Syntrophotalea carbinolica DSM 2380: one gene and its partner. The protein of the gene in region 1 interacts with the protein of each later gene in a pairwise test. Links are inferred from orthologs where the notes say so. Each region holds a gene or a part of one and is shown in the gene's direction. Other genes may lie near its edges. The genes, in order: dprA and recA.

Region 1 (15,792 bases):
AGCGCTACAGGCAGCTGCGGCGGCACAAAAAGTCACCTACACCGGGGAAAACACCATCTCTGCGGGACATACCACGGGCACCGGAGCCGATCAGACTCCCGCCTCTGCAACCAAAATCTACCTGAAGGCATTCGGCGATTACGCTTCCGGCCGTTATCACCAAGGCATAAAAGGCTTTGAAAGCTTTTTGGATCATTTCCCAGCCAACAATTATGCCGGCAATGCTCAATTTTGGCTCGGAGAATGCTACTACAACCTGGGACAATACGATCGCGCCGTCCAGGAGTTTCAAAAAGTTGTCGATAATTACCCGCTCAGCGGCAAAGCACCGGAGGCCCTGCTGCGCATGGCACCGGCCTTGCGCCAGCTTAATCAGTATGAAAAGGCACGCCAGGCCCTGCAGGCGCTGCAACAGCGTTACCCAAACAGCGCTGCAGCGCGCAAAGCCATGATCGAGCCCTGACAAGATCATCATATTAATCGTTCGGGTGGAGAACCTTGACCGGTTTCACCTGACTGCCATCTCACGGGGGACATTCCATGAAAACCATCTGCAAAGCACTGGCGGTCTTGTGCCTGCTGTTCCCGCTTGCAGCTACAGCACAAACACCGGAGCCAATCTACACCATTAAAAAAGGCGACACCCTGTGGGGCATCTCCGAAAAATTCATCAAAGACCCCTACTACTGGCCCAATCTGTGGGCCAATAATCCCTTTATCACCAACCCCCACTTCATCTATCCGGGGCAGCAGGTCGCCATTCGCGACGGACGGCTGGTGTTGCTGCCGGGGCACGCCGAGGAGACAACCGCGCCGCCCGCAGACACCGCGTCTGAGAGCCTGCCGATCGAGCCGACGGAGGAAATCACCGTCAAAGGCGTGGCCGGAAACGAAGGTTTCGTCACCCTCGATGCTCTGGAACAGGCCGGAACCCTGGTCGATGCCACCGACGACCGCATTATGCTCGGCAAACACGATCAGGTATTTGTAAAAATCAATACTCCCGATGTACAGCTCGGCGCTGTCTACTCCCTGGTCGACCTGGGAGAAAAGATCAAACATCCCGTCAGCAACAAGGTTCTCGGCCACCGGGTCAGTTTCCTCGGAACTGCCGAAATCATCGACATCTCCCCTTCGGTCGCCACCGCTGTCATTCGAAGCTCCGTCAAAGAGATCACCCGCGGTGCCCTCCTGCTGCCTCTGCAGCCGGCCAATCGTGAAATCGTGCTGAAAAAAGCCACCGCCCCCCTGCTGGGGAGCGTCATCGCCAACAGCCGGGAAAAACTCGCATTGAGCCAGCACGATGTGATTTATCTCGACCTTGGCGACGAAGACGGTTTGCAGGTCGGCAACATGGTATACCTGTCCCGTCCCCGCGAAACCACTCACCGGGTATTGCCCGACCATGACGTGGAATTGCCGGACGAACTGCTGGGCGCCGCCGTGGTACTGAGTACGCAACCGCGAACCTCAACGGCCCTGATCCTCAAATCGGTCAACCCCATTTATGCCGGCGACCGGGTTTCCACTCCCGACGAGTAGCACGGCACCTGCGAATCTTGGATAAAGAAAAAGGGATTGAAGCGATTCAATCCCTTTTTTTCTGGGGAAAGGGAGTTTAGCCATCATGACACCCAAAGAACAGGCGTGGTTGCGGCTGCATCTGACCCCGGGACTGGGGCGCGCCGGTATCATCCGCCTGATGGAAGCATTCGGTTCGCCCGAAGCCGCCCTTATCGCCAGTCCCCGGGAATGGCAAAAACGCGCCAGGATCCGCGCCGCCGTAGCCGAGGCGCTGCCGGCAGAAAACTCTCCCCTGTATCTGCAGACCCTTGAGGAATTAACGCAGCTGGAAGTCGGCATCCTGTCGCTGTGGGATGAAAAGCGCTACCCTGCCTTGCTTCGCACCATCTACGACCCGCCCGCCCTGCTCTATATCCGGGGAACCCTGACCGAACAACCCGGTCTTGCCGTCGTGGGTGCGCGAAAAGCCACCGTCGCCGCCCGCCAGAACACGCACCATCTATGTCGCCAGCTTGCCGCCCAAGGCATCGCGATTGTCAGCGGACTGGCCCGCGGCATCGATCGGTCCGCTCACGAAGGGGCCCTGGCCGCTGGCGGTCACACCGTAGCCGTCCTCGGTTGCGGCATAGATCGCATCTATCCGGCGGAAAACAAGCAGCTTTTCAACGACATATTGGATCAGGGCGGCGCCATCCTGTCGGAATACCCACCTGGAGCACCACCCCTGGCCAGGCATTTCCCGGGACGCAACCGCATTATCAGCGGCATATGTCGCGCAGTGCTGGTGGTTGAAGCGGCGCAGCGCAGCGGTTCTTTGATTACCGCAGAATTCGCCTTGGAACAGGGCCGCGAAGTGTTCGCCCTCCCCGGCCCCATCTGCAATCCCGCCAGTCACGGCACCAATCAACTCCTTAAAGATGGCGCTCACCTGGTTACCGAAGCCGCGGATATCCTGCAAATTTTCATGCCGGGACGATCCGCCCCGGAGTGCGTACCGGCCGACGATGGCATGGTCAAAAAACTCTCCGGCACCGCCCTGAAGGTTTACCAGGCGTTGCAGGACACCCCCTTGCACGTCGACGAGCTGGCCAGGAAATGCGGCTTGACTCCTATGGAGGTTTCCGCTATTTTACTCCACTTAGAACTTGAGGACGGAGCAATTCAGCTACCCGGAATGCGCTTTGTGCGCAAACGGAGCACCTGAATACATGGAGTTTTATGACCGGAAACCCCCTTAAAGAACGGGTGTTGGCCATCGTCAGCATCATCGCCCACTACATCATGGAAGATGGGCAACTGCCGGCCAACGGAGACCTTATCGAGGAACTGCTGTCAGTCGGGTTCGAAGCTGAAGAGATCGATGCGGCTTTCAACTGGATGGAAAACCTGTCCCTGCACCAGAGCACCGATCCCTCTGCCCGCCCCCTGGCCGTCCCCAGCCAACGTATCTTTACAGCCGAAGAAACCCAGGCCATCGCACGCGATGCGCGCGGATTCCTGATGCGCATACGCGAGATGGGTATCATCGACGAAAATATTCTGGAGGAAATCATCCAGAAAGCTTTGCACACCGAAGAAGACGAAATCAGCCTGAAGGATATCAAAACCCTTACAGCCCTGACCCTCTTCTCCCATTCCCATCACGAATGGATGCGCGAAGTCGACTGTTTTATGGATGATGACTGGACTCGGCTTTATCACTGAAACAGAAACAGGCTGCGGTTTCCCTGCAGCCTTTTCATTTCAGGCTGGCTCGGGAACAAAAACATGACCTCCTCAATCGACAGTCCTTTAAATCGAGGCATTCATGGCACAATCCCTGGTAATAGTCGAATCGCCCGCCAAGGCGAAAACCATCGAAAAATTTCTCGGCCCGGGCTATAAGGTCCTGGCTTCCTATGGCCACGTCCGCGCCTTGCCCAGCAAACAGGGCTCGGTCGACGTGGAGCATAATTTTTCCCCCCTTTACCACGTTCTCCCCGAAAGCCAGAAACACATCGAGCTGCTGAAAAAAGAAGCCAAAAAGAGCCGGGAACTGATTCTGGCCACTGACCCCGACCGCGAAGGGGAGGCTATCGCCTGGCACTTGCTGGAGGCTCTCGGGATCGACGAAAACGCAAAAAGCCCTGAGGTCAAACGGGTTACTTTTCACGAAATCACCAAAGGCGCCATCCAGGAAGCCATCTCCAAACCCGGACATATCGCACGGGAGTTGGTCGATGCCCAGCAGGCGCGCTCCATACTCGACTATCTGGTCGGCTTCAATCTGTCGCCCTTTTTGTGGAAAAAGATCCGTTACGGACTGTCCGCCGGACGGGTGCAATCCGTTGCACTGCGCCTGATCTGCGAGCGGGAAAAAGAGATTCAGGCTTTTGAAGCGCGTGAATACTGGACCATCGAAACCCGACTGGCCACGGAGCAGGGCAGCGTGTTTCCAGCCCGGCTGTATGCCGTCGACGGGAACAGTCTCGGCAAGTTCGACATTAACCAGGAAGCGCAGGCCCTGGAACTGGTCAAAGCGATCGGCAGCGAAGCGTTTCAGGTGGAGAAGCTCAAAAAAACCTCCAAAAAACGCAATCCCGCAGCGCCCTTCACCACCAGCACCCTGCAACAGGAAGCCAGTCGCAAACTCGGTTTTTCCGCACGCAAAACCATGACGGTGGCCCAGAAACTGTATGAGGGGATCGATGTCGGCAACGGACTCGAAGGTCTGATCACCTACATGCGTACCGACTCGGTGGCCCTGTCGCAGGTCGCCACCGGTGAAGCTCGCGAACTCATCACCCGCATGTACGGCGAGGACTACGCCCTCGACAAGCCGCGCGTATTTAAAAACAAAGCTAAAAACGCCCAGGAAGCCCATGAGGCGGTGCGACCCACCTCGCTGTCCAACCTGCCGGACCAGATCAAAGCCCATTTGAGCTCCGACCAGTTCAAACTCTACCGGCTGATCTGGCAGCGTACCGTGGCATCGCAGATGGCTACCGCCCAGCTGGAAGCCACCACCGTCGACATCCGCGCCGGCGAACGCTTCGTATTCCGGGCCTCCGGCCAGGTCGTCCGCTTCCCCGGCTTCATGAAGCTGTATATCGAGGACACCGACAAGGACGAGGACCAGGACCGTCAGGAAGAAGGTACCTTGCCGCCACTGGAACAGGAACAGCCCCTGGATTGCCAGGAAGTGCAGCCTTCCCAGCACTTCACCCAGCCCCCGCCTCGCTTTACCGAGGCCAGTCTGGTCAAAACCCTTGAGGAACACGGCATCGGCCGCCCCTCAACCTATGCCTCCATCATCAACACCCTCACCACCCGCAAATACGTGCGTCTGGAAAAACGCGCTTTTTATACCGAAGACGTGGGAATGGTGGTCAACGATTTGCTGGTCAACCACTTCAACAAATACGTCGATTACGATTTTACCGCCCAGTTGGAAGAAGATCTCGACGCCATCTCCCGCGGCGAGCGGGAATGGCAACCGGTACTGAAGGATTTCTGGGAACCGTTCATCTCCCGGCTGAAGGAAAAGGAGACCCAGATCTCCAAGCAGGATGTCACCACGGAAAAGACCGATCGTATCTGCCCCGAGTGCGGCAAGCCCCTGGTCATCAAACTGGGGCGTTCCGGTCGTTTCCTGGCCTGCTCCGGATTCCCGGATTGCCGCTATACCGAGCCGTTGGCCGGACAGGAACGCGAAGAGCCGGTCATGTCCGATCAGACCTGCGAAAAATGCGGCGCCCCCATGCTCATCAAACAGGGGCGCTACGGCAAGTTCCTGGCTTGCTCGGCGTATCCGGAGTGCAAAAACATTCAACCCCTGGTCAAACCCAAGGCCCTCGGTATCACCTGCCCGCAATGCGGCGAAGGCGAACTGATGGAGAAGAAAAGCCGCTATGGCAAAATCTTCTACTCCTGCAACCGTTACCCGAAATGCAAATACGCGCTGTGGGATCTGCCCATTGAAGAGCCTTGCCCCAAATGCAAGTTTCCGCTGGTGGTGGAAAAAACCACCAAACGCCAGGGGACCTTCCGCAAGTGCCCGCAAGAAGATTGCGACTGGACGGTTGTTTTGATTCCGCCTGAGCCCAAGGCCGCAACCAAAAAGACCACAACCCAAAAAACCGCGGCCAAGAAGACCCCGGCGAAAAAAACGGCGGCTAAAAAAACTACGGCAGCGAAACCGGCTGAAAAGAAAACTGCGAGCAAAAAATCCGCAGCGGCAAAACCGGCCGCAAAGAAAACCGCGGCAAAAAAGACCACAACCACCAAGGCGGCCACCCAAAAAGCCGCCCCGAAAAAAACTGCGGCCAAGAAGGCGACCAAGAAAGAAGAGTAAGCATAGCGCCGCAGGTTTTTCAGCGCTCATTCAACAACCTATGTACGACCGGGCCTTGCGGCCCGGTCGTTTGTGTATTCCGGCGTAGAGGCGCCGTAAAGACATCATGAATCCTACACACAGCCAACAGCCCCATCTGACCATCATCGGCGCCGGCCTGGCCGGATGCGAAGCGGCATGGCAAGCTGCCGCCCTTGGGGTGCAGGTGACCCTGCATGAAATGAAACCCACCAGTTTCTCCCCGGCGCACCAAAGTGCGGACCTGGCCGAACTGGTCTGTTCCAACAGTTTGCGCGGAGCCGGCATGAACAATGCCGTCGGTTGCCTAAAAGAAGAATTGCGCCGCTGTGCGACGCTGTTCATGCAGGCCGCCGATGCTACCGCCGTCCCTGCCGGGGGCGCGCTGGCGGTCGATCGCGACGCTTTCTCCCGCTATATTACCGAGCACATCGAACAGCATCCCCTTATCACCCTGCAACGCAACGAACAATGCTCGGTTCCCCCCGAAGGCACGGTCATTATTGCCTCGGGCCCGCTCACCTCCGACGCGCTGGCACCCCATCTGGCGCAGCTGACCGGCAGCCGGCACCTGTACTTTTACGATGCCATCGCCCCTATCATCGAAGCGGACAGCATCGACTTCAGCATCGCCTGGAAAGCCTCGCGTTATGGGCGCGGCGGAGACGACTATATCAACTGCCCGATGTCCCGCGACGAATACATGACCTTTGTCGAAGCCCTCAAAACCGCCGACAAGGTGGCGGGCAAGGACTTTGAAAAAGTTATTCATTTCGAGGGCTGCATGCCCATCGAGGAAATGGCCCGACGCGGCGACATGACGCTGGCCTTCGGCCCCATGAAGCCGGTCGGCCTGCCCGATCCGCGCACCGGTAAAGATCCTTTCGCCGTCGTCCAGCTACGCCAGGACAACCTGCATGCAACCCTGTTTAACATGGTCGGCTTCCAGACCAAGCTCACCTATCCGGAACAGCGGCGTATCTTCCGCACCATTCCGGGACTGCAAGACGCCCGGTTCGCACGTCTGGGCAGCATGCACCGCAACACCTTCATCAACGCTCCGCGTTGCCTGGATCAGCACCTGCGCCTCACATCCGATCCGCGCATGTTTTTCGCCGGCCAGATCACCGGCGTGGAAGGGTACGTCGAATCGGCGGCCTGCGGCTTTCTGGCCGGCCTGTTCGCAGCCGGCCAGTTGACCGACCATGCCGTGCCGCTGCCACCGGCGACCACCGGTCTCGGCGCATTGCTCGGTCATTTGTCGCACTCCAGTCCCGACGACTTTCAGCCGATGAATGTCAATTACGGCCTGTTCCCTCCCCTGGAGGGGCGCAAACGCAAACGATCCGAACGCCGCCTGGCCATGGCAGAGCGGGCCCTGCGGGATCTGGAACCCTGGCGCCAGCGGGTACTCTCCCATATACCTGATCTCAAGCCTTTTCCCGCGGAGGACTCCGATGATGTCTGATCCAAACAATGCTCCTCAGGACCATGATTCCGGCATCGTACTGGCGTCGGCATCGCCGCGGCGCAGTCAGCTGCTTGCCGGGGTAGGAATCGCCTTTGACGTCGTCCCCAGCGACGCACCGGAAGAGAGCGTGCCGGAGGAAACCCCGCAGCAGCACGCCATACGCTTGAGCTTGCTCAAAGCCCGCGAAGTGGCCAATCGCCCGGAGGTAAAAGGCCGCTGGTTCATCGGCAGCGACACCATCGTGGTGCGCGACGCCACCATCCTCGGCAAACCCCGCGACGCCCGTGATGCTGCGGATATGCTCGGCAGCTTGTCCGGGCGCAGCCATTGCGTCATCTCCGGCTATGCCGTCCTCGACCGCATCACGGGAAAGGAAGTGGCCGATGCGGTTACCACGGTGGTCAGGTTCCGAAAGTTGACAGATGAAGAGATTCAGGGGTACATTGCCACCGGTGAGCCCTTCGGCAAAGCTGGAGCATATGCCATTCAGGGCATCGGTGCCTGCATGATCCCCGCGATCGAAGGCAGCTATACCAACGTTGTCGGCTTGCCGCTTTGCGAAGTGGTGGAAACGCTGGAACGACTCGGCGCGGTGCGCCTGTTTGCATCGGACCGTCCCCTTTGCGCCCATCTCGATCCCCCAGCTTAAGACGCATACCGGTTGGAAACCGCAGCAACCGGACACCGGAAGGACTTGTCATGAGCATTCAAACCAACCTGCAGACTATCCGCGAGCGTATGAACGCCGCCTGCCGACGCGTCAACCGCAACCCGGAGGACGTGCAACTCGTAGCCGTATCCAAGACCAAGCCAGCCGACATGATCGAAGCGGCAGCCGCGGCCGGCCAGTCTCTGTTCGGCGAAAATTACGTGCAGGAGTTTCTGACCAAAACCGAGGACGTCACCGTACCGGTTGTATGGCATTTTATCGGCAGCCTGCAATCCAACAAGGTCAAGTACCTGTGCGGCAAAGTCGCCATGATCCATTCCGTCGATCGTCTCTCCCTGGCCAAAGAGATCGACCGCCAGTGGGGCAAATCGGGGGAAACCGCGCAGATCCTTATCCAGGTCAACCTTGGCCAGGAAGAAAGCAAGTCGGGCACCGAGGAGGCCGCCCTCGAGGATCTGGTACGCAAGGTGGCCGCCCTGCCTCACATACGCATTTGTGGTTTGATGGCCCTGCCCCCTTATCTGGACGACCCCGAACAGGTAAGACCTTTTTTCCGCCGCTTGCGGCAACTCGCCGACATGCTGGCCGCCCTGAATATCCCCGGCGTAGAGATGCGGGAGCTGTCCATGGGCATGAGCCACGACTTTGACGTCGCCATTGAGGAGGGAGCCACGCTGGTACGGGTCGGCTCCGCGATTTTCGGTTCCCGTTATTGAGGTTAGACCATGCTTGATTCGTCACGCTCCCGTGCCCAATGGGGCTCACGCATCGGCTTCATCCTGGCGGCCGCCGGCAGTGCCGTCGGTCTCGGCAACATCTGGAAATTCCCTTACATCACCGGCAACAACGGCGGCGGCGCCTTCGTTCTGGTGTACCTGGTCTGCATCGCACTGGTCGGATTGCCGATCATGATTGCGGAGCTGATGATCGGCCGCCACACCCGGCGCGATGCCGTCGGCGCCTTTATCTCCCTGGAGGGCCGGCGCTCCCCCTGGCAGATAGCCGGTTGGGTCAGTATCCTCGCCGCTTTCGTTATCCTGTCCTATTATTCGGTGGTGGCCGGATGGACCCTGGACTTTATCCTGCGGGCGCTGCAAGGAGCCTTTACGACACCGCTTGGGACCAATACCAGCCAGGCCGCCGATCATGTCTCAACGCTGTTCCAGGGACTGATAGACAGCGGTCCGCGGCAACTGATGTGGCACTTTATCTTCATCTCGCTGTGCCTGGGCATCGTCATCGGCGGGGTACAGAAAGGCATCGAGCGGTGGAGTAAAATCCTCATGCCGATCCTGCTGGGGCTGCTGGTTCTGTTGTTTGTCAACGGCATGCTCAGCGACGGCGCGCGGCAGGCGCTGAACTTCATGTTTCGCCCCGACTTTCAAAAACTGAACCCCGGCGCCGTGCTGGAAGCCCTGGGACATGCCTTTTTCACCCTGTCCCTCGGCATGGCGGCCATGATCACCTACGGCTCCTACCTGAGTCGTCAGGACAGCCTTTTCGGCTCCGGCCTGCGCATTGCCCTGCTCGATACCGGCATCGCCCTGATGGCCGGCCTGGCCATTTTTCCCATCGTGTTTTCCGCCGGCATGCAACCCGGTGCCGGACCCGGGCTGGTTTTCCAGACCATTCCTGTGGTTTTTTCCAACCTTCCCGGGGGCAACATCCTGGCCCTGCTATTTTTTCTGTTGCTGGCCTTCGCAGCCTTGACCAGCGCCATCTCGCTGCTTGAATCCCAGGTCGCCTACCTCATCGACGAGCGCGGCTGGGGCCGCAAACAAGCCACCGCTTTCCTGGCCATACTGGCTTTCGTGGTCGGAATTCCATCGGCTCTTTCCAGCAATCTACTGGGACATCTGACGCCCATCGCCGATCTTGGCGTGTTCGATTCCATCGATCTGATCGCGTCCAACTACCTGTTGCCTGTCAGCGGGCTGCTCACCGCTTTGTACGTCGGCTGGTTCTGGAGCGGCCAGGAAGAGAAAGAGGAACTGTTGGCCGGCGGCTCAGGCTGGATCTATCCGACCTGGCATTTTTTGATCCGCTTCGTGGCACCTGTGGCGGTTGGTGTTATCCTTTATAGCAAGATCGAGGAAACGGGCCTGTTTTCATTTTTGGGGAGCATCTTCTGACCGGAGGCATGCGCCATGAGTTTCGACACCCTGTTGTTCGACCTGGACGGAACCCTTATCGACTCGGCTGCCGACCTGGGTACCGCCGTGAATCTGTTGCGCGCCGAGATCGATCTTGCCCCCTTGTCTATCGACCAGGTGCGCACCTATGTCGGCGACGGGGCCACCATGCTGGTGCGTCGGGCACTACCGGAGAAAGCCTTTTCCGAGCAAAAACTTAGGCGTTTCCTCCAGCTGTACGAGGAACACCTGGTGGAAAAAACCGCCACATATCCGGGCATCGACGATTTTCTCATGGCGCAACAGGGTAAAAAAATGGCCGTCATCACCAACAAGCCCTTTGATATTACTATGCGTTTGTTGTATGAATTGGGCCTCACGGCTTTCTTCGGATGCATTATCGGCGCCAACGGCGGGCTACCCAAAAAGCCGGATCCGGCGCCCGTTTTCATGGCCCTGCGCGATCTCCAGTCCGACGCCCATAAAGCCGTCATGATCGGCGACCATCATACGGATCTGCGCGCCGGCCATGCCGCCGGTATCAAAACCTGTTTTTGCGCCTGGGGCATCGGCAGGACCGACGGCTTCCCCTACGACTATCTGGCCGAAACCCCGCAGGATCTGTCGCGCCTGTTTCCCGCCTGATCGGGAAGAACAGCACTCTAATCTTCACTCAACTCCCCAGCCGGCCCGACCCTCCGGCCACGGGCATTGGCGCAAAAAATCCGCCGCCGCACTGCATTCCGGCTGGACTGGCTATATTGTCACCCTTTTCCCGAATTGATCCTTTTTCATGACCGAAACAGCCCCCCTGTCCCTGCGACAGATCTCCCGCTTTTTCTTTCCCCTCATGCTCAATGTGCAGCTGATGAGCTTTTCCCACAATATCATCAACATGGCCCTGGCTCGCCAGAACGATGCCGTGACCAATCTGGCCGCCTTCGCGGTGGCCCTGGCCCTGCATCTGTTCCTCGCCTCGCCGGGTTATCAGAATCACACCATCGCCCTGGCCCTGATTCGCGGAAAACGTTCTTTGCGCAGCGTATCGGTGTTCGTCATCGCCGCATCGAGCGCCATCTCCGTCATGCTGTCCCTCATTGCCTGGACCTCCCTTGGACAAATTGTTTTTGTGCAACTTATCGGCGTATCGCCGCAACTGGCCACCCAGGCCCGTTCAGTTATCGCTATCCTCGCCTTTTTACCGTTTTTCACCGGCCTGCGGGGACTGTGCCAGGGGATCGTGATACGGGCGCGCCATACCGAACTGGTTTCCCTTGCCACCCTGGTGAGGCTTTTTACGTTGGTGATCATTCTGCTGTTGGCCGCCCGACATATACCCGGCCCGCAACTCGGCGCCCTGGGACTGGTCGGCTGCATCGCCGTGGAAAGCCTGTTCATGCTCTGGTTTGCCTGCGCCTGCGGCCTCGGCCCAGCGGGCCCTGCCAAAGAAGAATTCGGCGTACGGGATACGTTCCGATACAGCCTGCCGCTGGCTTTTTCATCGGCCATGCAACAGGTCGTTCCCCTGTTGATCAGCGCCATCATCAGCCGTCTGCCCGACGCCACCCTGGCCCTGGCGGCCCTTGGCGTCATTCGCGGCTTTATCTTTCTGCTGGCAGGGCCGATGCGCAACCTGCAGCAGGCCTATCTGGCCCTGGTGCACACCAGACATGACTACCGCATGCTGATGCGTTTTTTTCGCCTGGTCGCCGCAGGCATGGCAGTGATCATGCTGGCCGTAGCCTATCCCCTCAACCTGCCGGTACTCGGCTGGGGCATGGGGCTGGAAACCGAATTGCGCAACTATATAGCCCTGCCGCTGGCCAGTTGTGCCCTTTTTCCCGTGCTGTACGGCGCGGTCAATCTATGGCGCGGCCTGTTTGCCCAATGTCACAGCACCGGCGTGCTGGGCTGGGCCACTGTCGCCAAGGTCGGTTACCTGGCGCTGGTCTGGCCCCTGGCCACGCTCAGCCCGATTCCCATATCGGGAATCGCTCTGGCGGTTTTCCTGCTGCTGTCGTGCGAATACTGCGAAGCCTGGTATCTGAATCGCCGTCGCCGTCAGCTCAATACCTGATAGCGCCGAAAAAACACCTTGCTAGCGTGGAGCCTCGATCCTACAATAAAACATGGCACAACGGCCAAGGAGAGCCATTAGGCGTTTTCCGAAACGGTTCGAGTAAAAGTTCAACCTTGGCCGTGAGACAGATACTGTGCCATATGGCCCCTTCCGCTTTAGGTTGCAGATGCACCGCGGGCATGTTCAAGGGCGCTTATGTTTTCCATATGGCAGAACCGAATTGCTGCACTTATCATTTATGAGGAAACGGTATGGCGGAAAAGAAACATCCCTGTCCCGATTGTCAGTTTTGCCAATGGTGTTCCGACATACGCTGCTCCGCGTGCCTGGGACGGGGCAGATCCTGCCGAAAGAAGCTCTCCATGGCTGAGCAGATCGAACTCTACGAAAAAACCAATCGCGAGTTCGCCGAAAAGAAAAAACAGCGGGCGACCGGGCAACCATCGCACTGCTGCAAAAAATAGGGCCGTTTCCCGAAGAAACGGCCTTGGCATGTTTTATCCGGGGGCAAAAGCTGGCCCCGGAGTTTCCGATCCCCTTAACTGAACCGAGCCCATCGCTATGACACCACCCAAAGAAGTACCGCCCTACGTTATTTACGGCTTTTTCTTTACCGGCCTGATGTCCTCCATCTGTTTTCGGGTTCTGCCCATCGCCAATCACCTGTGGCCCGAAAGCTTCCGCCCCATCTGGTACGTGGGCGTCATCGGCTACTGCCTGTTTTTCCTTTACCGATACCGGATCACCCTCAAGCGCCGCCGAACCATCATCGGCATGAATCTGCTGTCCAAGCTCAAGGCCGACACCCTCGGCACCGACGATCGCGAGGCCATCCGTTACATCCTCTCCTCACTGACGGTCAGCAAAGAAGGCCTGAACTACCTGATCATCTTCGTCCTGTCGGTGGTGGCCATCGCCGCCGATCTGGCCCTCGGATAATCCGACGGTGTCTGCATATCCGCATAACGACAAAGGCCGATCCTAGGATCGGCCTTTGTCGTAGTTTTGATTCTAAATCCCGCTCAGCGGCATACAACTACCCTTTGCCCAACTCGCGGGATCGCTTCGTGGCCTTCGAAACCGCCTTGATCAGCGCGGCCCGCATGCCTTTTTCCTCCAGCTCCTTGACGGCCGCAATGGTGGTGCCGCCCGGCGAGCAGACCTTATCGCGCAACACCGCCGGGTGCTCGCCGCTTTCTTTCACCAATTGCGCCGTACCGAGAACCGTCTGGGTAGCCAGCGCCAGGGCCGTATCCATAGGCAGGCCTTCGAGTACCCCACCTGCAGCCATGGCCTCGATAACCATGTAGACATAGGCCGGCCCGCTGCCGGATAACCCGGTGACGGCATCGAGCTGCGCCTCGTTGACGACATGCACCGTGCCGACGCCTTCAAACAGATGCACGGCGGTGGCCAGGTCATCCTTGGTCGCATGCTGCCCGGGGCACAACGCCGCTGCCCCTGCGCCGGCCAGAGCGGGGGTGTTGGGCATCACGCGCACCACGCGGGGCGCACCCTCGAAATAACCTTCAAGCGCGCCGGTGGTCACACCCGCGGCAATAGACACCAGAACCTTGCTGTCGTCAAAAGCTTCGGCGATACCCGGCATGGCCATGGGCACGATCTGCGGCTTGATGGCCAGTACGATCAAATCGCTTTGCCGCACCACTTCAGCGCTTTCGCTGCAGCAAATCACCCCGTAGCGTTCCGTCAGCTGGCGGGCACGCGCTTCGTTGGGCTCGGCAACGCGAATTTGCTGCGCCGGTACTGCCGATTTCAGCAATCCCTTGATAAGGGCTTCGCCCATGTTGCCGCCGCCGATAAAACCGATATGGCCTAATTCTGTCATGATAAGGGGATCCTTTCCCGTTGATTATGTTCAAAGCTCAGCGTTGCAGTCGCTAACAAGTAAATACGAACCGGGACCGATGGTCAAGGCCCCGCCTGGCGAAAACTCTCGCGGATATAGATCATCCCCGGACGCCCCCGGTAAATCCCGAAACTTGCCCGAGCGGTGGGATCGTCATCGTGGCTGCCATCACCGTCCCAGTCATAACGCAACCAGGGCAACAGGGACAGATCTGCCTTCACATCGATATAGCCGGGTGAGCCCGGAGCACTGAATGTCAGACCGGCATCGCCGGCCAGCAACGGGCTGAGCAGCGCTGCGCTACTGCTGCCGCTGCCAACGGCGATGGCTTGGTCGCCACTGACGCTGGTTGTGCCGTTATTCAGCGTCAACTGGGAAAGAGCCAGGGCGGTACAGCCGTCCTCGAGATTCTGCACAAAGGCATCCCCGGTAAAATATTCGCTGCGCATGGGCATGGAAAGAGCCACCAATTCCGAACCGTAGGCATTTTTCATAGCAAGACGCCCCCAGCGCATATCCTTGCCGGCATCGAAGGCGATGCCGTTGCCGGCGGTGGCCTCGCCGAAGGACACCGGATTGGCATCGGCAGCGATGCCATCGGCATCGAAAACATTGATGGCCAGGCTGATATCCGCATCGAAAGGCGCCACCGGATCACTGCGCACAAAGCTCAGGCCGCTGCCGGCATCGAAACTCAGCAAGCCCATACCGCCGCCGATATCGGAGACCACCGGATCCGCGGCCGGGATCCCGGAAACATCGAGGGAACCGTCGGCGGCGCTGTAGGTTTTCCCGGAAAGGGTAGTGCCGGCAATCTTCCACCATTCGCCGGTATAGTTGGCTGTCGTGTCTCCCTGCTTGTTTTTGGCGGTAACCGTAATCACCGGGGCATCGGCATAAGCGAAAGCCTGCCCGACATAGGTAAACCCACCGCTGCTGCACCCTGTAGCAAACGAGGGGCTGTTAACGGAGGCGGTAAAGTGATGCGGCGTAAAACGACCGATGGTCGCACTGCCGGTCACGGCGATGCCGCTGCCGAGATAGTTGGCCGCTTGCGCCTGCAGGGTAACGGTACCGACCTCGCTGTAGCTGGCGCTGTCACTGACGACCCCATCGATGTAATCGACTGCCGCAAACGGACCGCCGGTAAAAGTCCCGGCGGCGGGATTGCCTGCCGTAGCGGCAAGAGTGGTCGCGGCGGCAAAGTTGGGCGTCACCGTGCCATCGGCGCATACCCCGGCGACTTCGACCTCAAAATCCTCTCCCGCCGGCCAAAGCGGATCACCTGTGGACGTGGTATTGTCCAGCAAGGTTGTCCCGTCGGTGCTGGCCCGCACCCGCAGATGATCCGGCGTCACGACAAAACTGTCGCTGCCCTCCATCACCAGGCCGGACTCCTCGCCGCTGCCGGTAAAACGGGCGGACAACAGTAACCGACCGGCATCGGAGTATCGCACCTTGAGAGTACTGTTGGCTTCCGAATCGAAGGTCAAAGACACCCCTGTGCCCGGATCGGCTCCGGCGACCGTCGTATCGTTTACCACCAAAGCCAGGGTACCCGTTCCCGGCTCCTGGTAAGTGGACCAGAAAGCCACATCGCGGGTCGTGCCCGCGAAGCTGTCATCACCGATGCAGTGTTCGGCCGTGGCATCGGCGCGAACGGCGGAAAAGGTGATTCCCTCCTCATCGGTACA
Region 2 (15,860 bases), 2.3 Mb from region 1 along the record:
GCCCGCCGAGCCCGGTATCGTGCGTGCCTGCGTTATCGGCGGCATGACCATGACCGGCCTGTGGAACGAAATCGTGCAACGCTTCGAGGCCGAGCATCCTTACAAGGTGAAATTGGTCGCCACAGGGGCCCGGCCGAAGATATCCCCCGCTTTTCGCCGCGGCGAGGCCGATTTTCTGGTCATGCATTCCGGGGACATCACCACGGACCTGGTGGCAGACGGTTACGGCATCAACATGCGCGCCTGCGCCCGCAACGACCTCGTATTGCTCGGGCCGGCTTCCGATCCGGCCGGCATCCGGGGGTTCAAGGACGGCGCCAAAGCGCTCCAGCGCATCGCCGAAACAAAAAGTACCTTTCTCGACGTGAACAGCAACGGCCCCCGGGAAATCGGTCACACCCTCTGGAAAAGGGCCGGCATCCGCCCAAAGGGCGACTGGTTCATCCAGGACGAAGCGCTCCGGTCTGACGATATTCCTTTATATGCCGACAAAAAAAACGCTTATTTCATCTTTGGCCGCATGCCTATTACCCAAGACAAACACCCCAGTGGCAAGGTTGTGATCCTGGTTGACCAGGACCCTACCATGCGCCGGCCTTATGTGTTTATGGAGGCCAACCCTGCCCGATCGCCCCATGTCAATCAGGCGGGAGCAAAGGCCCTGGGCGATTTCATATTATCGGAGCGAATCCAGACCTTCATGGCCGGTTACGGCAAGGAGCAAAACGGCGGGGTTCCGTTTTTCTACCCGGTCTGGCCTGTCGGTCCCGCCATGCACCCCGGCCAATGACAAACCATCACCGGGCGGCGACGCGCCGCCCGGTAGTTCGATCCCAGCAGTCAAACACCTGTCAAGCCCCTATCTTCAACCACTTTCCGCTTTGATTTTCCCTGCTGAATTGTTATCTTTCTAGACCCGCACCAACACTCATAACTCCGGATCGCTAAAAAATTATGAACCCCAGCGAACTACATAAGCTGCTTAGCGCTATCCGTTCCGGCCAAGTGTCGGTGGAAGAGGGTCTGTCGCGCCTGGCCACCTTGCCTTTCGAGGATGTCGGCGAAGCACTGATCGACCACCACCGGGGCCTGCGGCAGGGCGCTCCCGAGGTGATTTTCGGCCAGGGCAAAACGTCCGAGCAGATTCTGCGCATAGCCGAGGGCCTGCTGAACGGCAACAACAACGTACTTGTAACCCGCCTCGATGCCGACAAGGCCGCCCCACTTGTAGAACGCTGGCCGGAAGCCGCATACGACCCCCTGGGCCGCACCCTGACCATTGTCCGGCATGCTGTTGCGACAACCGGCCGCGGCCCGATCCTGGTGATCTGCGCCGGCACGTCCGACCTGCCGGTAGCACGGGAAGCCTCCACGGCGGCACGCATGCTGGGCAACCGCGTTGAGGAACTGGCCGATGTCGGCGTCGCCGGCCTCCACCGTCTGCTGGCGCATCTCGATCAGCTGCGCCGTGCCTCGGTCATCATTGCAGTCGCCGGCATGGAAGGGGCGCTGCCCTCCGTCATCGGAGGCCTGGTGGCGGCCCCGGTCATCGCCGTGCCCACCTCTGTCGGCTACGGCGCGTCCCTGGGCGGCGTAGCGGCGCTGCTCGGCATGCTCAATTCCTGTGCCAGCGGCGTCACGGTGGTCAATATCGACAACGGCTTCGGCGCAGCCTGCGCCGCCGCCCGCATCAACCGACAGGAGCAGCCATGAGCTTGTTGTTTCTGGATACCTTCGCAGGCATTTCCGGCGACATGTTTCTCGGCCTGCTGGTCGATCTGGGCGTTCCGCTACCCTCTATTCAAGAGGGATTGGACAGGCTGCCGGTGACGGGCTACCAACTGCACCAGCAGCGCACCGAGCGCCAGCACGTGGCCGCGTGCAAAATCATTGTTGAACACGAGGAACAACACCATCACCGCACCTGGCGAGACATCGACCGCATGCTGGCCGAAAGTTCCCTTAAACCAACCGTGGTCGATCTTGCCCGCCGTATCTTTCGCCGCATCGGCGAAGCTGAGGCGAAAATCCACGGCCGCGCCCTGGACGAAGTGCATTTCCATGAAGTCGGCGCCATCGACTCCATTGTCGATATCGTCGGCGCCGCCGTCGGCCTCGACTACCTGCATCCCGACCGGATCGTTTGCGCCCCCCTGCCCCTGACCCGCGGCACCGTGCACTGTGCGCACGGCAGTTTTCCGCTGCCGGCTCCGGCCACCCTGGAAATCTTGCGTGGACTGCCCACCGTCGGCGATACAGCCGAAGTGGAACTGGTCACCCCGACCGGCGCGGCCATTGCCGCCGAAACCGCCGAGTTCGGCGACCTGCCCGCCATGACCCTGGAACGCGTCGGTTATGGCGCCGGTGACCGCCAGCTCAGCGACCGCCCCAATCTGCTGCGCGGCCTGTTGGGAACAGCCGACGATCCCTGGGAAGGCGAAACGGACCGCATCACCATTCTGGAGTGCCACCTTGACGATGCCAATCCGGAGTGGCTCGGCGCACTGATGGAACATTTGCTCGAAGAAGGGGCACTGGACGTCGCCTTCGCCCCTTTGCAGATGAAGAAGAACCGGCCCGGTGTACACCTGACGGTACTGGCACCGCAGGATAAAACGGTTGCTCTCGCCCGCCGCATTCTGCGCGAGAGCACGGCCGGCGGCCTGCGCTACCAGGAAGCCACCCGGTTCAAACTGCGCCGCCAGATCGAGCGTCTGACCACGCCTCTAGGCGAGGTACACATCAAGCTTTTTTACGAGGGCGACAAACTGTTACGGCTGGCTCCCGAATTCGACAGCTGCCAGAAACTGGCACAAAGCAGCGGGCTGCCACTACCCGAGATCTACCGTCTGGCGGAACAGACCGCCTACGACTTTTTCCGCAAGAAAGGTTGAGCCATGCGCCGATTCCTTCTGTTTTTATCCAGTAACGCCGGACTGGGCTATGCGCCCGTGGCCTCCGGCACCTTCGGCACGCTGGCCGGCATACTGGCATTCTACCTGTTGGCACCACTGCCCGCGGGGCTGTACCTTACCACATGGACGGCCCTGCTGTTTCTGTCGTTCTGGATCTGCGATGCGGCAGGCAACATCTACGGAGTGGCGGATGACGGGCGCATTGTCCTGGACGAACTGGTCGGCTACCTCGTGACGGTCGCTCTGCTGCCCTTTACCTGGCAGAACGCCCTGCTCGGCTTCGCTTTTTTCCGGTTGTTCGACATCTTCAAATTACCACCGGCACATCAGTTCGACCGCCACCTGAAAAACGGCATCGGCGTGGTGATGGACGATGTGGTGGCCGGCCTTTACGGCGCTGCAGCCCTACGGCTGACCCTTTACTGGCTGGGATAGACGGTCACGGAGAAACTTAATTCGGGATAAATGGATCCATAGCATCCGATTGGCCCACGGATCCTTTGGTGGCGCAAGCCTCCCCCTGCAGGAGAAAAAAACATGAGTCTGAATATCGCGATACTGACCACCGGTGACGAGTTGGTCAACGGAGAGATGTCCGACACCAATACTGCCCGCATTGCCCAGCTGCTTGGATCCTGGGGTTATATTGTCAGGGAATCCCGCGCCATAGGCGACGACGAGGTCGAAATCGAAACCGCCCTGAAAGATATGTCAGGCCGGCGCGATGTCATCATCAGCACCGGCGGCCTCGGCCCCACAGACGATGACCTGACGGCCCGAATCGCCGCCCGGGCCTTCGGCCGCCGCCTGGTGCTCAACGAGGAAGCGCTGGCACAGATTCGCCGGTTTTTCGCCGAAAAGAACAAGGAGATGCATCCGCGTAACGAAAAGCAGGCGCTGTTGCCGCAAAAGACCGTGATTCTGCCCAATCGCCTCGGCACCGCCCCCGGTTTTCACCTGTGCCACGAACAGTGCGACATGTTTTTCCTACCCGGCGTACCCCGGGAAATGGTGGACATGCTTAAAGAACAGGTCCTGCCGCGCCTGCATGAGCGCAGCGGCGGCCAGGCCCCGCGGCAGGAGCGCATTCTTAAGGTTTTCGGTTTGTCGGAACCCAAAGTCGAAGAACATTTCAGCCAGGCCCCCCTGCCCGAGGGCGTGGAACTGGCTTTCGGCGTCGAGTTTCCCTTTGTTTACGTCAAGCTGCGCGCTTGCGGCGACCAGGCCGGAGCGCTGCTCGATCGGGCCGAAATGCACACCCGCAAAGTGCTGCAACCGTTTGTCTTCGCCGTTGGCCAGGAGACCCTGGCCGGCAATGTCGCCCGCATGCTGACCGATACCGGCCTGACCCTGGCTCTGGCTGAATCCTGCACCGGCGGCATGATCTCGCAGATGTTGACCGACATTCCCGGCGCGTCCCGGTTTCTGGAGCGAGGCGGAGTGACCTATTCCAACGCGGCCAAGCAGGATTGGCTGCAGGTCTCCGAGGATATCCTGAATCAGGAAGGTGCCGTCAGCAAAGCCTGCGCCCAGGCCATGGCACAGGGTATCCGCCAGGCCGCGGGCACCGATCTGGGACTGGCCATCACCGGCATCGCGGGTCCCGACGGCGGCACACCGGACAAACCGGTCGGCACGGTTTTCCTGGCGTTGAGCACGACCGGGGAAGAACGCGTCCAGGGTTACCGTTTCAGCGGTGATCGCGAGCAGATCCGGCACATATCCGCCTGCATGGCCCTGGAATGGCTGCGCCGTTATCTGGGCAATCTCTACTGATCGATATTGGAGGATTCATGAAAACGGTTCGCGCCTTTATCGCAGCCCCCCTTGACGGGCCCGTTTTCGAGAAAATAGTGCGACTGCAGCAGGAGTTGTCCGCCGCCCTGCCATCCGTACGCTGGGTGCGGCCGGAAACCATGCATCTCACCCTGGCGTTCCTGGGCGATATCTCCGAAGAATCGCTTGAAAAAATCGGCGGGTCTATGCTATCGATAGGAAGTGTTTTCGCACCCGTGACCGTAGATGTCGGCGGGCTTGGCGCCTTTCCGTCTCTGAAACGACCGAGGGTCGTATGGCTGGGGCTGCAAAACGCAAATACACTATGCGACCTGCAGATGACGATCACAGATATGTTGCGCCAGCTGCAGGTGTCCTGGGATGACAAACCCTTCAAACCCCACTTGACCCTTGGACGCTGCCGGCAACCCGTTCCGGCCATCGACCAGCGGCTGGCACCGTTTATGGAAAGACAGTGCGGCCATCTGCGGATTTCTCGTCTGGTACTGTACGAAAGCCAGCTAACGGCGCGCGGCGCCATACATCTGCCGCGCTACGAAACACCGCTGACCGGTCCATCCGGCGGCCGCCACTAAACAATAGATATTACCAACACATTACCCCTGGAGGATATCCGGATCATGACGACCGACAATCGTGAACGCGCCATCGACCTGGCCATGGGCCAGATCGAAAAACAGTTCGGCAAAGGCAGCATCATGCGTCTTGGCGAAGACGCCATCGTGCCGGACGTCGCCACCATCCCGACCGGAGCCCTGAGCCTCGATATCGCCCTGGGTGTAGGTGGCGTACCGCGCGGCCGCATTATCGAAATATACGGGCCGGAATCGTCGGGCAAAACCACCCTCGCCCTGCACATCGTTGCCGAGGCGCAGAAAAAAGGCGGCATTGCCGCATTTGTCGATGCCGAGCATGCCCTCGACATCCATTATGCGCGCAAACTCGGCGTGCGCACCGATGACCTGCTGGTATCCCAGCCCGACACCGGTGAGCAGGCCCTGGAAATCACCGAGGTGCTGGTACGCAGCGGCGCCATTGACGTCCTGGTCATCGACTCCGTAGCCGCCCTGGTACCGCGCGCCGAGATTGAAGGCGAAATGGGCGATGCCCATGTCGGCCTGCAGGCACGCCTCATGTCCCAGGCCCTGCGGAAACTGACCGGCACCATCAACAAATCGAACTGTTGCGTGATCTTTATCAACCAGATCCGTATGAAAATCGGCGTCATGTTCGGCAATCCTGAAACCACCACCGGTGGTAATGCCCTCAAATTTTACTCCTCGGTACGCATGGATATCCGCAAAATCGCCACCCTCAAGCAGGGCCAGGATGTTATCGGCAGCCGTACCCGGGTCAAGGTGGTCAAAAACAAAATCGCGCCGCCCTTCAAGGAAGCCGAATTCGACATCATGTACGGTCAGGGCATCTCCCGGGAAGGGGACGTTCTTGATCTCGGTGCCGCCGCCGAAATTGTCGACAAAAGCGGAGCCTGGTATTCCTTTGACAGCGAACGCATCGGCCAGGGTCGGGAAAACGCCAAGCAGTTCCTGCGCGAGCATCCCGAGACCTGCCAGACCATTGAGGATCGGCTGCTTGAACATTACGGTTTGAAACAGCTCCCCGTAGCGGCTGAAGAGGCTGAATAACATGGAACTGAACAATATTCTGGCCGTCGCCCTCAAAGCCAAAGCCTCGGATATCCATATTAAAGCGGGATTGCCGCCGATCTACCGCATCGACGGTGCATTGCGACCGTTGCCCAAGGCCCCGCGCCTCGATGCCGAGGGCGTGCACAAAATGGCCTACGGCATCATGAACAAACACCGGCAGGAATTCTTCGAGGAACACCACGAGGTCGACATGGCCTACGGTGTGGCCGGACTCGGTCGATTTCGCGTCAACGTCTTCACCCAGCGCGGCACGATCAGCATGGTTTTCCGTGTTATTCCCTTTACCTGCCCGGCACTGGATGATCTGTATCTGCCACCGGTTATCAAAAAAATCGCCATGGAATCGCGTGGTCTGGTGTTGGTGACCGGGGCCACCGGTTCGGGAAAGTCCACCACCCTGGCGGCCATGATCGATTACATCAATACGCACCGTACCGAACACGTCATCACCGTCGAAGATCCCATCGAGTTTTTGCATCGCGACAAAAAGTGCATCGTCAACCAGCGCGAAGTCGGCAGCGACACCGAAAGCTTCGCCGCGGCACTTAAGCATTCTTTGCGCCAGGATCCGGACATCATCCTGGTCGGCGAGATGCGCGACTTGGAGACGGTGGAAACTGCCCTGCATGCGTCTGAAACCGGCCATCTGGTACTGGCCACCCTGCACACCATCGATGCACCGGAATCGATCAACCGTATCGTCTCGGTATTTCCGCCCCATCAGCACCGCCAGATCCGATCGCAGCTTTCGGGCGTCCTCAAAGCGGTGGTTTCGCAGCGCCTGGTGCCGCGTGCCGACGGAAAGGGCCGCGTACCGGCGGTGGAAGTCATGATTTCCACCGCTCGTACCCGTGACCTGATCGACGACAAGGAAAAAACCAAACTGCTTGGCGACGCCATACAGCAAGGCTTCGTATCGTACGGCATGCAGACCTTCGACCAGTCGCTGATGTCGCTGTACCGCAACGAACTGATCACTTTCGAAGAAGCGGTCCGACAAAGCTCCAATCCCGACGACTTCAAACTCAAAGCTTCCGGTATTTCCTCGGCATCCGACCTCAGCTGGGAAGACTTTGACAAGAAGAGTGAAGAATCGGAAGAAGAAGATTCGGACATCCTGCGCAACCATGGCACCTCGAACTGATGCCTGGAGCAGCGCCCTGCGCCTGCTTTCGCGCAGGGAATACTCCGAAGCCATGCTGCGCGAGCGATTGCAGCGTAAAGGCTTCGACAGTGACCAGATCGAACATGCGCTGGAACGCTGCCGCAGTTACAACTACGTAAACGACGAACGCTTTGCCCGGATACGGGCCCGTCAGTTGCTGGCCTCCGGCCGTGCCGTCGGCCCCGCCCTGATGGCCGACCTGAGACATCAGCGTATCGGCGACAGCATCGCCCGCAAGGCTATCAACGATTTGGAGGAGGAATTCAGCCAGGCCGAGATTTTAAAAGACCTGTGCCAGCGCCGTTTTCCAGATTTCGATTTTCAAACAGCCGATGACCGTTCGCGACGCAGGGTATTCAATTACCTGAGGCGGCGCGGCTTTGCCTCGGCAGTTCTGTTTCAATATTTCAGCGAAGAGAGGTAGTCACCAAGCTCATGACCGGCAACGAAATACGATCCCGTTTTTTGAAGTTTTTCCAGGACCATGGACACACGGTAGTCCCCTCTTCGGCGTTGATCCCGCACAACGACCCGACGCTGCTGTTCATCAATGCGGGCATGAACCAGTTCAAGGATGTGTTTCTCGGTCGGGAAAAACGCGACTATGTGCGCGCCACCTCGGCCCAGAAATGCGTGCGCGCCGGCGGCAAACATAACGACCTGGAAAACGTCGGTCAGACCGCCCGTCATCACACCTTTTTTGAAATGCTCGGCAACTTCTCTTTCGGCGACTACTTCAAGAAAGAGGCCATCGACCATGCCTGGAAGTTTCTCACTGAAGAGATGGGCCTGCCCAAGGACAAATTGTGGGTCACCGTCTTTCGCGAGGACGACGAAGCATACGATATCTGGCGCGACCAGCAAGGTATCCCCGAAGAGCGCCTGATCCGCATGGGCGAAAAGGACAACTTCTGGTCCATGGGCGACACCGGCCCCTGCGGACCCTGTTCGGAAATCCTCATCGACCAGGGCGAATCCATGTCCTGCGGCGACGAGTGCGGTATCGGCAAATGCGACTGCGACCGCTACCTGGAACTGTGGAACCTGGTGTTCATGCAGTTCAATCGCGACGCCGACGGCACCATGACCCCCCTGCCCAAGCCGTCCATCGACACCGGCATGGGGCTGGAGCGCATCACCGCCGTCATGCAGGGCGTGCAAAGCAATTACGACTGCGACCTGCTGCGCGGCATCATCGCCCATGTGGAAGAACTCTCGGGCAAGCGCTACGGCGACAATGCCGAGCACGACATGTCCATGCGGGTCATCGCAGACCACAGCCGCGCCACAGCGTTTCTCATTGCCGACGGCGTGCTGCCCAGCAACGAAGGCCGCGGCTACGTATTGCGGCGCATCATGCGCCGGGCCGCCCGTCACGCCAAAATGCTCGGGTTCGCCGATCCGGTACTGTACCGCACGGCAACCTTCGTACTGCAATCGATGGCCGAAGCGTACCCCGAACCGGCCCAGCGTGCTGACTACGTCGCCAAGATCGTCAAGATCGAGGAAGAGCGTTTTATCCAGACCCTGGACAACGGCCTGCGCATCCTTACCGAGGAGGTCGAGCGCCTCAAAGCGGCCAACGCCACCGTGCTGCCGGGCGATGTAGCGTTTAAACTCTACGACACTTTCGGCTTTCCCCTTGACCTTACCGCGGATATTTTACGCGGCGAAAACGTCACCATCGACGAAGACGGTTTCGAAGCCTGCATGGAGGAACAGCGCCAGAAAGCCCGCGAGCACTGGAAAGGCTCCGGCGAAGAAGCCATTTCCGGCATCTACCGGCAGCTTGCCGAGGAAGGCGCCCGCACCGACTTTACCGGCTACGGCGAACTGACCGGCCAGAGCGAGATTCTCGCCATCCTCCTCGACGGCCAACCGGTGTCCAGCGCACCGGCCGGAGCCAAAGTCGAAATCGTCACCGCCGCCACGCCCTTTTACGGGGAATCGGGTGGCCAGACCGGAGACTGCGGCACCCTTGCCGCCGGCGATGCCGAAGTCACCATCACAGACACCAAAAAACCGTTGCCGGAATTATTCGTACACGTGGGCGAAATTGCCGCCGGCACGCTGCAGACCGGCGAAACCGCAACCCTGACGGTTGACCGGGAGCGTCGCCAGGCCACGGCCCTCAACCACACGGCCACCCATCTGCTGCAGGCGGCCCTTGTCGAAGTACTCGGCGAGCATGTCAAACAGGCCGGATCGCTGGTAACCCCGGAGCGTCTGCGCTTCGACTTTATCCATTTCTCCGCCATGAGCGCCGAGGAATTGGAACGGGTCGAAACCCTGGTCAATTGCCGTATCCGGGAGAACGCCGGAGTCGACACCCGCGAAATGGATCACGAACAGGCCGTTGCCGAGGGCGCCACCGCCCTGTTCGGCGAAAAATACGGCGACAAGGTCCGCGTCGTCCGGGTCGGCGACATCAGCATGGAACTGTGCGGCGGCACCCACGCCAACGCATCCGGGGATATCGGCCTGTTCAAAATCCTGCAGGAGACCGGCATCGCCGCCGGCGTACGACGTATCGAAGCGGTGACGGGGGCCAAAGCCCTCCAGGTGGTACGCGACCAGGAACGTACCCTCGACGATCTGGCAAGCCTGATCAAAACCGATCGTCCCCAACTGGAAGCACGCCTGCGCAAGCTGCTGGAACGCCAGAAGGAACTGGAACGCGAAATCGAATCCCTGCAGGGCAAGCTCAACGCCGACCAGGCCGGCGATCTGCTGCAGCAGGCTACCGAGATCGACGGCATCAGCGTGGTTTGCGGCCGTGTCGACAACCTCGACGGCAAGGCTTTGCGGGAACTTGCCGATCAGGTCCGTGACCGACTGTCATCAGGCGTCCTGATTCTGGGCAGTGCCCACGAAGGCAAGGCCGGGCTTCTGGTAGCAGTCACCAAGGATCTGACCAAGCGGCTGCAGGCCGGCGCACTGGTCAAACAACTGGCCGCCATGGTCGGTGGTGGCGGCGGCGGGCGACCCGACCTGGCTCAGGCCGGCGGCAGCAAGCCCGAACAACTTGACGAGGCCCTGGCCAGCGTACCGCAACGCATCTCCGAAGCCCTTAACGCGGCCTGAACGGCCCATAGACCGGGAGCAACCATGAAAGGCACCGTTATACGTACCGCGGAACAGGAAGAATATCCGCATCCCCAGCATGACCGATTTTTCCTGCGCGATGTGGTCACCACCGAAATCAATCCGGCCTTGTCCCTGCACCGCGGTCGCATCGAAGCCGGCGGCGAGATTCGCCCCCATGCCCACGAAGGGCAGACCGAAACTTTCTACATCCTCGGTGGCGAAGCCCTCTGCACCATGAACGGCGAGCAGCACACCTTCGGCGCCGGCTGTTGCGTGGTGGCGCCTCCCGGCGTGCAGCACAGCCTCAAAAACATCGGCGACGAACCTGTAGATCTGCTGGCGATCTTCACACCACCGCTCAAATAGCCCTTCCGCAATTTCCATATGCAGCATTCTGCCGACGGCCGCCTTCGCGCCCGTCGGCAGTTTTGTATTATCTCAGCTACTGGCCTTTCCATGTAATATCACTGTTTAGCAATCACCGCAGGGATTCATTCCTCCTTCCCGAGCAAAGTTACTTACCTACCGAAGAACAACCACAAAAACCTGTCCAGCCAAAAACCAACCTTCAAGATTAAATTTTTCTGTTTACAAAAAGGGAGTTTTGTTACACATTATGAAGCCATCTATAATTAGACCATTGTTTCTTTGTGCCGTTTGGCACTTTTCAAACTTTTGACACTCTTAAAAATCCAATATCAAATTCGATCATTATGGAGGATTGAAAATGAGAAAGACGTTGGTGTTTTGCATCTTCTTACTGCTTATGGCCTCGGTCTGCTGGGCCGCACCGGATGAGACATCTGCTATAGACGGAGGTGTCTATCTGAATCTTTCCGCTCAATACCTGAGACTTGATCTTCCCGACTATTCCCCCATCGCTTTGGAGGATACATCCTGGCAGATCATTAAATATCTCGATGGAAGTGATGGTCGGGAGGATGCTGTCATGCCAGGACTGACCCTCGGAGTACCGATCCCAGCCCTCAACCTAATCTTCGAACTGGGAATCGAAATGGCTGATTGGAACGGCTCCACCCATAAATCATACAACTACGGTCCAGATTACCGAGTGGGATGGCTGTCCGTGGGTGGCGATTTGTGGACCTGGGGTATAACTGGGGATGTAAGCGACGTCGAGGCCCGGATGAATCGCTCCGGCGATTACAGCCGCATAGAGTTGCTTGGGAAATATCCCGTGCGTTTCGCTGGCCTTAAGCTTGTCCCCTTTGTCGGACCAAGCTTTATGTCCCTGGAGGAGGATTTCACCCTGCACGCCAACATGACCGGTGTTTTTTCTGACACCCAAACCCAGATGAATGAGCATTTGAACTCCGATTATATCGGTGGGCGGGCAGGAGTGATAGTTGCCGGTCGGTTTTGTGATTTTGCCACTTGGGAACTAACCCCGGCTGTTGGCATATATCATCTCGATGCCGAATATCATGGCACCCAGCAGGTGTCCGATATTTTTTCGAATATTTCATCAACAGCCCATGACGATAAATCCCGGACGACCACTGCAGCAAGCGTCCTTGGCAAGATCACCCTGCAATACGAGCAATTGTCCCTGAGCTTTATTGCGGGAGTGGACTACCTTGAGAATGTTGCCAAGATTCGCCATAGCACGCTTGGTCACGGAAGCGCCAATAATTCAGGAACACCGGCGCACATCGAGTTCGACTCCTCCCTGAATAGTCGTTTTGGAGTAGAACTGGGGTTTCAGTTCTGGTAATTGCCTTATCAAGCAGGTAGTCAACGGCAAGCTTATTTACACACGTTGCCGCTATTTCACATGACGCACCATCCGCCAAATTGACGGGGAAAAACAATTCATGCAGCGCTGACAAGCCCTCTCTGCCTGTAATACGCATACCTCCTAAAGCAAGAGCGTCCAGAACTCAACAATCTGGAAGCTCTTGCTTTTTTTACGAAGAAAATTCCTGAGTAAAAAGGGACCCATAATAAGGCAACCTAACCGAAGCAGCCAACAGCAAATTCACGGCTAAAACAACACCCGCTTTTCACGACGACAAAATTCGTACAAGCCCGCAAACCGGGTTTGAAATACAGGGCGAAATCTGCCATTTTTCTTTTTTTGCCTGCCTGCCTGTGTTAAAATACGCTCTATTTTTCAAAAACTTCTCACATTATTCTCTATCCTGAAGATAAAACCATGGATATTCGCGGAACCACCATCATTTGCGTACGCCACCAGGGACAGGTCACCATGGCCGGTGACGGCCAGGTCACGCTGGGCAACACGGTCATGAAACATGGCGCCCGCAAAATCCGTCGCATGTACGAGGGTCGCATCCTGGCGGGTTTTGCCGGATCCACCGCCGACGCCTTTACCCTGTTCGAAAAGTTCGAAGCCAAGGTTCAGGAATTTCACGGCAATCTGCCCAAGGCCGCCGTGGCCCTGGCCAAGGATTGGCGGACCGACCAGATTCTGCGCAAACTCGAGGCGCTGCTTATCGTGGCCGATACCAACACCACCCTGGTGCTGTCCGGCGCCGGCGATGTGATCGAACCGGATGACGGTATCGCCGCCATCGGCTCGGGCGGATCCTACGCACTGGCCGCGGCCCGGGCCCTGACCCGGCACGCCGGGTTGCCGTCGGAGCAGATTGCGACCGAAGCGTTACGCATTGCCGGAGAGATCTGCATCTACACCAACGACCATATCTCGTCGGAGAGTCTGCCGTGACCAACTTTACCCCCCGCGAAATCGTCTCCGAACTGGATCGCTACATCATCGGCCAGAAACAAGCCAAACGGGCCGTAGCCGTGGCGCTGCGCAACCGCTGGCGCCGCCAGCAGGTAGCCGACGAATTGCGTGACGAAATCGCTCCGAAAAACATCATCATGATCGGCCCCACCGGGGTCGGCAAAACGGAGATCGCCCGTCGTCTGGCGCGCCTGGCCCAAGCGCCCTTCATCAAGGTCGAAGCCAGCAAATTCACCGAGGTCGGTTATGTCGGCCGCGACGTGGAGAGCATGGTGCGCGACCTGCTCGACCTGGCGATTATCATGATCCGCGAAGAGGAAGCGCGTAAAGTCCGGGTCAAAGCCGAAGATCTGGCCGAGGAACGTCTGCTCGACCTATTGCTGCCCGGTGCCCAGTCCCGGGATCCGGACCTTTCCGGCGAAGAGGCCGGCGAGGGCGGCACCCGCGACAAACTGCGCAAACTGCTGCGCAAAGGCGCCCTCGACGAGCGCAAGGTGGAGCTGGAAGTGCAGGCGGCGCAGATGCCCATGATGGAAGTCTTCACGCCCCAGGGCACCGAAGAGATGGGTATCAACTTCAAGGAAATGTTCGGCAACCTGTTCCCCAAAAAGACCAAGCGCCGCCAGATCAAGGTCAGCGAAGCGCGCGAAATACTCATCGAGCAGGAAGCTGAACGCCTGGTCGACATGGAGAAGGTCAACACTCTGGCCCGCGAGCGTGTCGAACAGAGCGGCATCATCTTCATCGACGAAATCGACAAAATCGCCGGACAGAACGGCCGCCAGGGTCCCGACGTATCCCGCGAGGGCGTGCAACGCGATATCCTGCCCATCGTCGAAGGAAGTACCGTCAGCACCAAGTACGGTCCGGTCAAGACCGACCACATCCTGTTCGTTGCCGCCGGCGCCTTTCATGTGGCCAAACCGTCGGACCTGATCCCCGAACTGCAGGGCCGCTTCCCCATCCGCGTGGAACTGACCAGCCTCGGCGAAGAGGAGTTTTTCCGTATCCTGACCGAGCCGAAAAACGCCCTGATCCGCCAGTACGAGGCCCTGATGGAAACCGAAGGCATTCGCCTGCACTTTACCGAGGAAGCGATCCGCGAAATTGCCCGCATCGCCACCCAGGTCAACAGCCAGACGGAAAACATCGGCGCGCGACGGCTGCATACCATCATGGAAAAACTGCTCGAGGAACTTTCCTTCGAAGCCCCCGAGCATCGCGAACAGAGCGTCGAAATCGATGTCGATTATGTGCGGAAACAACTGTCCGACATCGCCCGCGACGAGGATTTGTCACGGTATATTTTGTAAGCCGGGCATTAAACGGCAAACGAATCAAACCTCAATTTTCACCGCAGAGGCCGCAAAGCCCGCAGAGAAAACCGAGTATGACCATTTATGATGGTTTTTCTCTGTGAACTCAGCGAACTCTGCGGTAAACAAGATTTTACTGGCTTGAAGCTTACAGCTGATTTTTCATGAAAGAGCCTGCCCTATGGAAGAATTGATCAGAAAAGCCAACGTGCTGATGGAGGCCCTGCCCTACATCCAGCGCTTCAACAACAAAACCATCGTCATCAAATACGGCGGCCACGCCATGGTCGACGGACGCCTCAAGCACGAGTTCGCGCGCGACGTGGTACTGTTGAAATATATCGGTCTCAATCCCGTCATCGTGCATGGCGGTGGCCCTCAAATCGGCCAGGTTCTCAAATCCATGGGCAAGGAATCGCGCTTCGTCCAGGGGATGCGCGTCACCGATCAGGAAACCATGGACGTTGCGGAAATGGTGCTCGGCGGCAAGGTCAACAAAGAGATCGTCGCCAACATCAACCGCCATGACGGCAAAGCCGTCGGCTTGAGCGGCAAGGACGGTCGTCTGATCCTGGCACGCAAGCTGGAAATGACCGCCATCAATCCCGACACCCTGACTCCCGAGATCGTCGATGTGGGGCTGGTCGGTGATGTCGAAAGCATCAACACCGAGGTCATTACCGCCCTTGAGAATAACGGCTTCATCCCGGTCATCGCTCCCATCGGAGCGGGCCTGGCCGGCGAAACCTACAACATCAACGCCGATATTGTCGCCGGCCGCATCGCCGGAGCCCTGCGCGCTGAAAAGCTGATATTGCTGACCGATGTGGAAGGCGTTAAGGACAAACAGGGCAAATTGATTTCTACGATCGATACCCAACGGGTCCCGGATCTCATCAACAACGGCACCATCACCGGCGGCATGATCCCCAAACTCAACTGCTGCATCGATGCCCTTGACGAAGGGGTACACACGGCGCATATCATCGACGGCCGCGTAGAACACGCCTGTCTTCTGGAAATTTTCACCGATCGCGGTGTCGGCACCGCGGTAGGGAGGTTCACATCATGACATCTCAAGAATGGATCGATCGGGGCAATGCCCATGTCGCCAAAACCTACGGCCGTTTTCCGCTGGTCGCAACGCGGGGAGAGGGCTCTCGCCTGTGGGACGCGGAC

The links.
Region 2: the proteins of dprA (region 1) and recA interact in binary tests that used the Bacillus subtilis proteins (3 or more experiments, as listed by UniProt). The link is inferred for Syntrophotalea carbinolica DSM 2380 from one-to-one orthologs.

What each region holds. Positions count from the first base shown.
Region 1 is NC_007498.2:486,810-502,601, reverse strand. The notes cover bases 816-3,677. They hold dprA (DNA-processing protein DprA), read left to right. Parts: upstream 816-1,627; coding sequence 1,628-2,728; downstream 2,729-3,677. Other genes in these bases: topA (type I DNA topoisomerase), read left to right, coding at 3,332-3,677; PCAR_RS02710 (DUF494 domain-containing protein), read left to right, coding at 2,743-3,228; PCAR_RS02720 (LysM peptidoglycan-binding domain-containing protein), read left to right, coding at 816-1,542. Also shown: tol-pal system protein YbgF, read left to right, coding at 1-463; more of PCAR_RS02720, read left to right, coding at 541-815; more of topA, read left to right, coding at 3,678-5,857; methylenetetrahydrofolate--tRNA-(uracil(54)-C(5))-methyltransferase (FADH(2)-oxidizing) TrmFO, read left to right, coding at 5,964-7,343; PCAR_RS02695 (Maf family protein), read left to right, coding at 7,333-7,995; PCAR_RS02690 (YggS family pyridoxal phosphate-dependent enzyme), read left to right, coding at 8,046-8,732; PCAR_RS02685 (sodium-dependent transporter), read left to right, coding at 8,742-10,148; PCAR_RS02680 (HAD family hydrolase), read left to right, coding at 10,164-10,793; PCAR_RS02675 (hypothetical protein), read left to right, coding at 10,942-12,225; PCAR_RS02670 (hypothetical protein), read left to right, coding at 12,790-13,167; proC (pyrroline-5-carboxylate reductase), read right to left, coding at 13,265-14,077; PCAR_RS02660 (LamG domain-containing protein), read right to left, coding at 14,161-15,792. UniProt on the Bacillus subtilis protein: Protein that helps load RecA onto ssDNA during transformation. Binds cooperatively to circular ssDNA, is able to bridge different segments of DNA. Favors the loading of RecA onto SsbA- or SsbB-coated ssDNA and formation of RecA-DNA filaments.
Region 2 is NC_007498.2:2,824,775-2,840,634, forward strand. What follows is about bases 4,416-7,345. They hold recA (recombinase RecA), read left to right. Parts: upstream 4,416-5,332; coding sequence 5,333-6,358; downstream 6,359-7,345. Other genes in these bases: PCAR_RS13140 (competence/damage-inducible protein A), read left to right, coding at 4,416-4,691; thpR (RNA 2',3'-cyclic phosphodiesterase), read left to right, coding at 4,709-5,287; PCAR_RS13155 (type IV pilus twitching motility protein PilT), read left to right, coding at 6,360-7,345. In the rest of the region: PCAR_RS13120 (substrate-binding domain-containing protein), read left to right, coding at 1-790; nickel pincer cofactor biosynthesis protein LarB, read left to right, coding at 955-1,713; nickel pincer cofactor biosynthesis protein LarC, read left to right, coding at 1,710-2,894; PCAR_RS13135 (phosphatidylglycerophosphatase A family protein), read left to right, coding at 2,898-3,350; more of PCAR_RS13140, read left to right, coding at 3,453-4,415; more of PCAR_RS13155, read left to right, coding at 7,346-7,526; PCAR_RS13160 (regulatory protein RecX), read left to right, coding at 7,510-7,971; alaS (alanine--tRNA ligase), read left to right, coding at 7,983-10,631; PCAR_RS13170 (cupin domain-containing protein), read left to right, coding at 10,656-11,000; PCAR_RS13175 (hypothetical protein), read left to right, coding at 11,362-12,369; ATP-dependent protease subunit HslV, read left to right, coding at 12,811-13,344; ATP-dependent protease ATPase subunit HslU, read left to right, coding at 13,341-14,678; argB (acetylglutamate kinase), read left to right, coding at 14,863-15,753; PCAR_RS13195 (acetylornithine transaminase), read left to right, coding at 15,750-15,860. UniProt on the Bacillus subtilis protein: Multifunctional protein involved in homologous recombination, DNA repair and competence.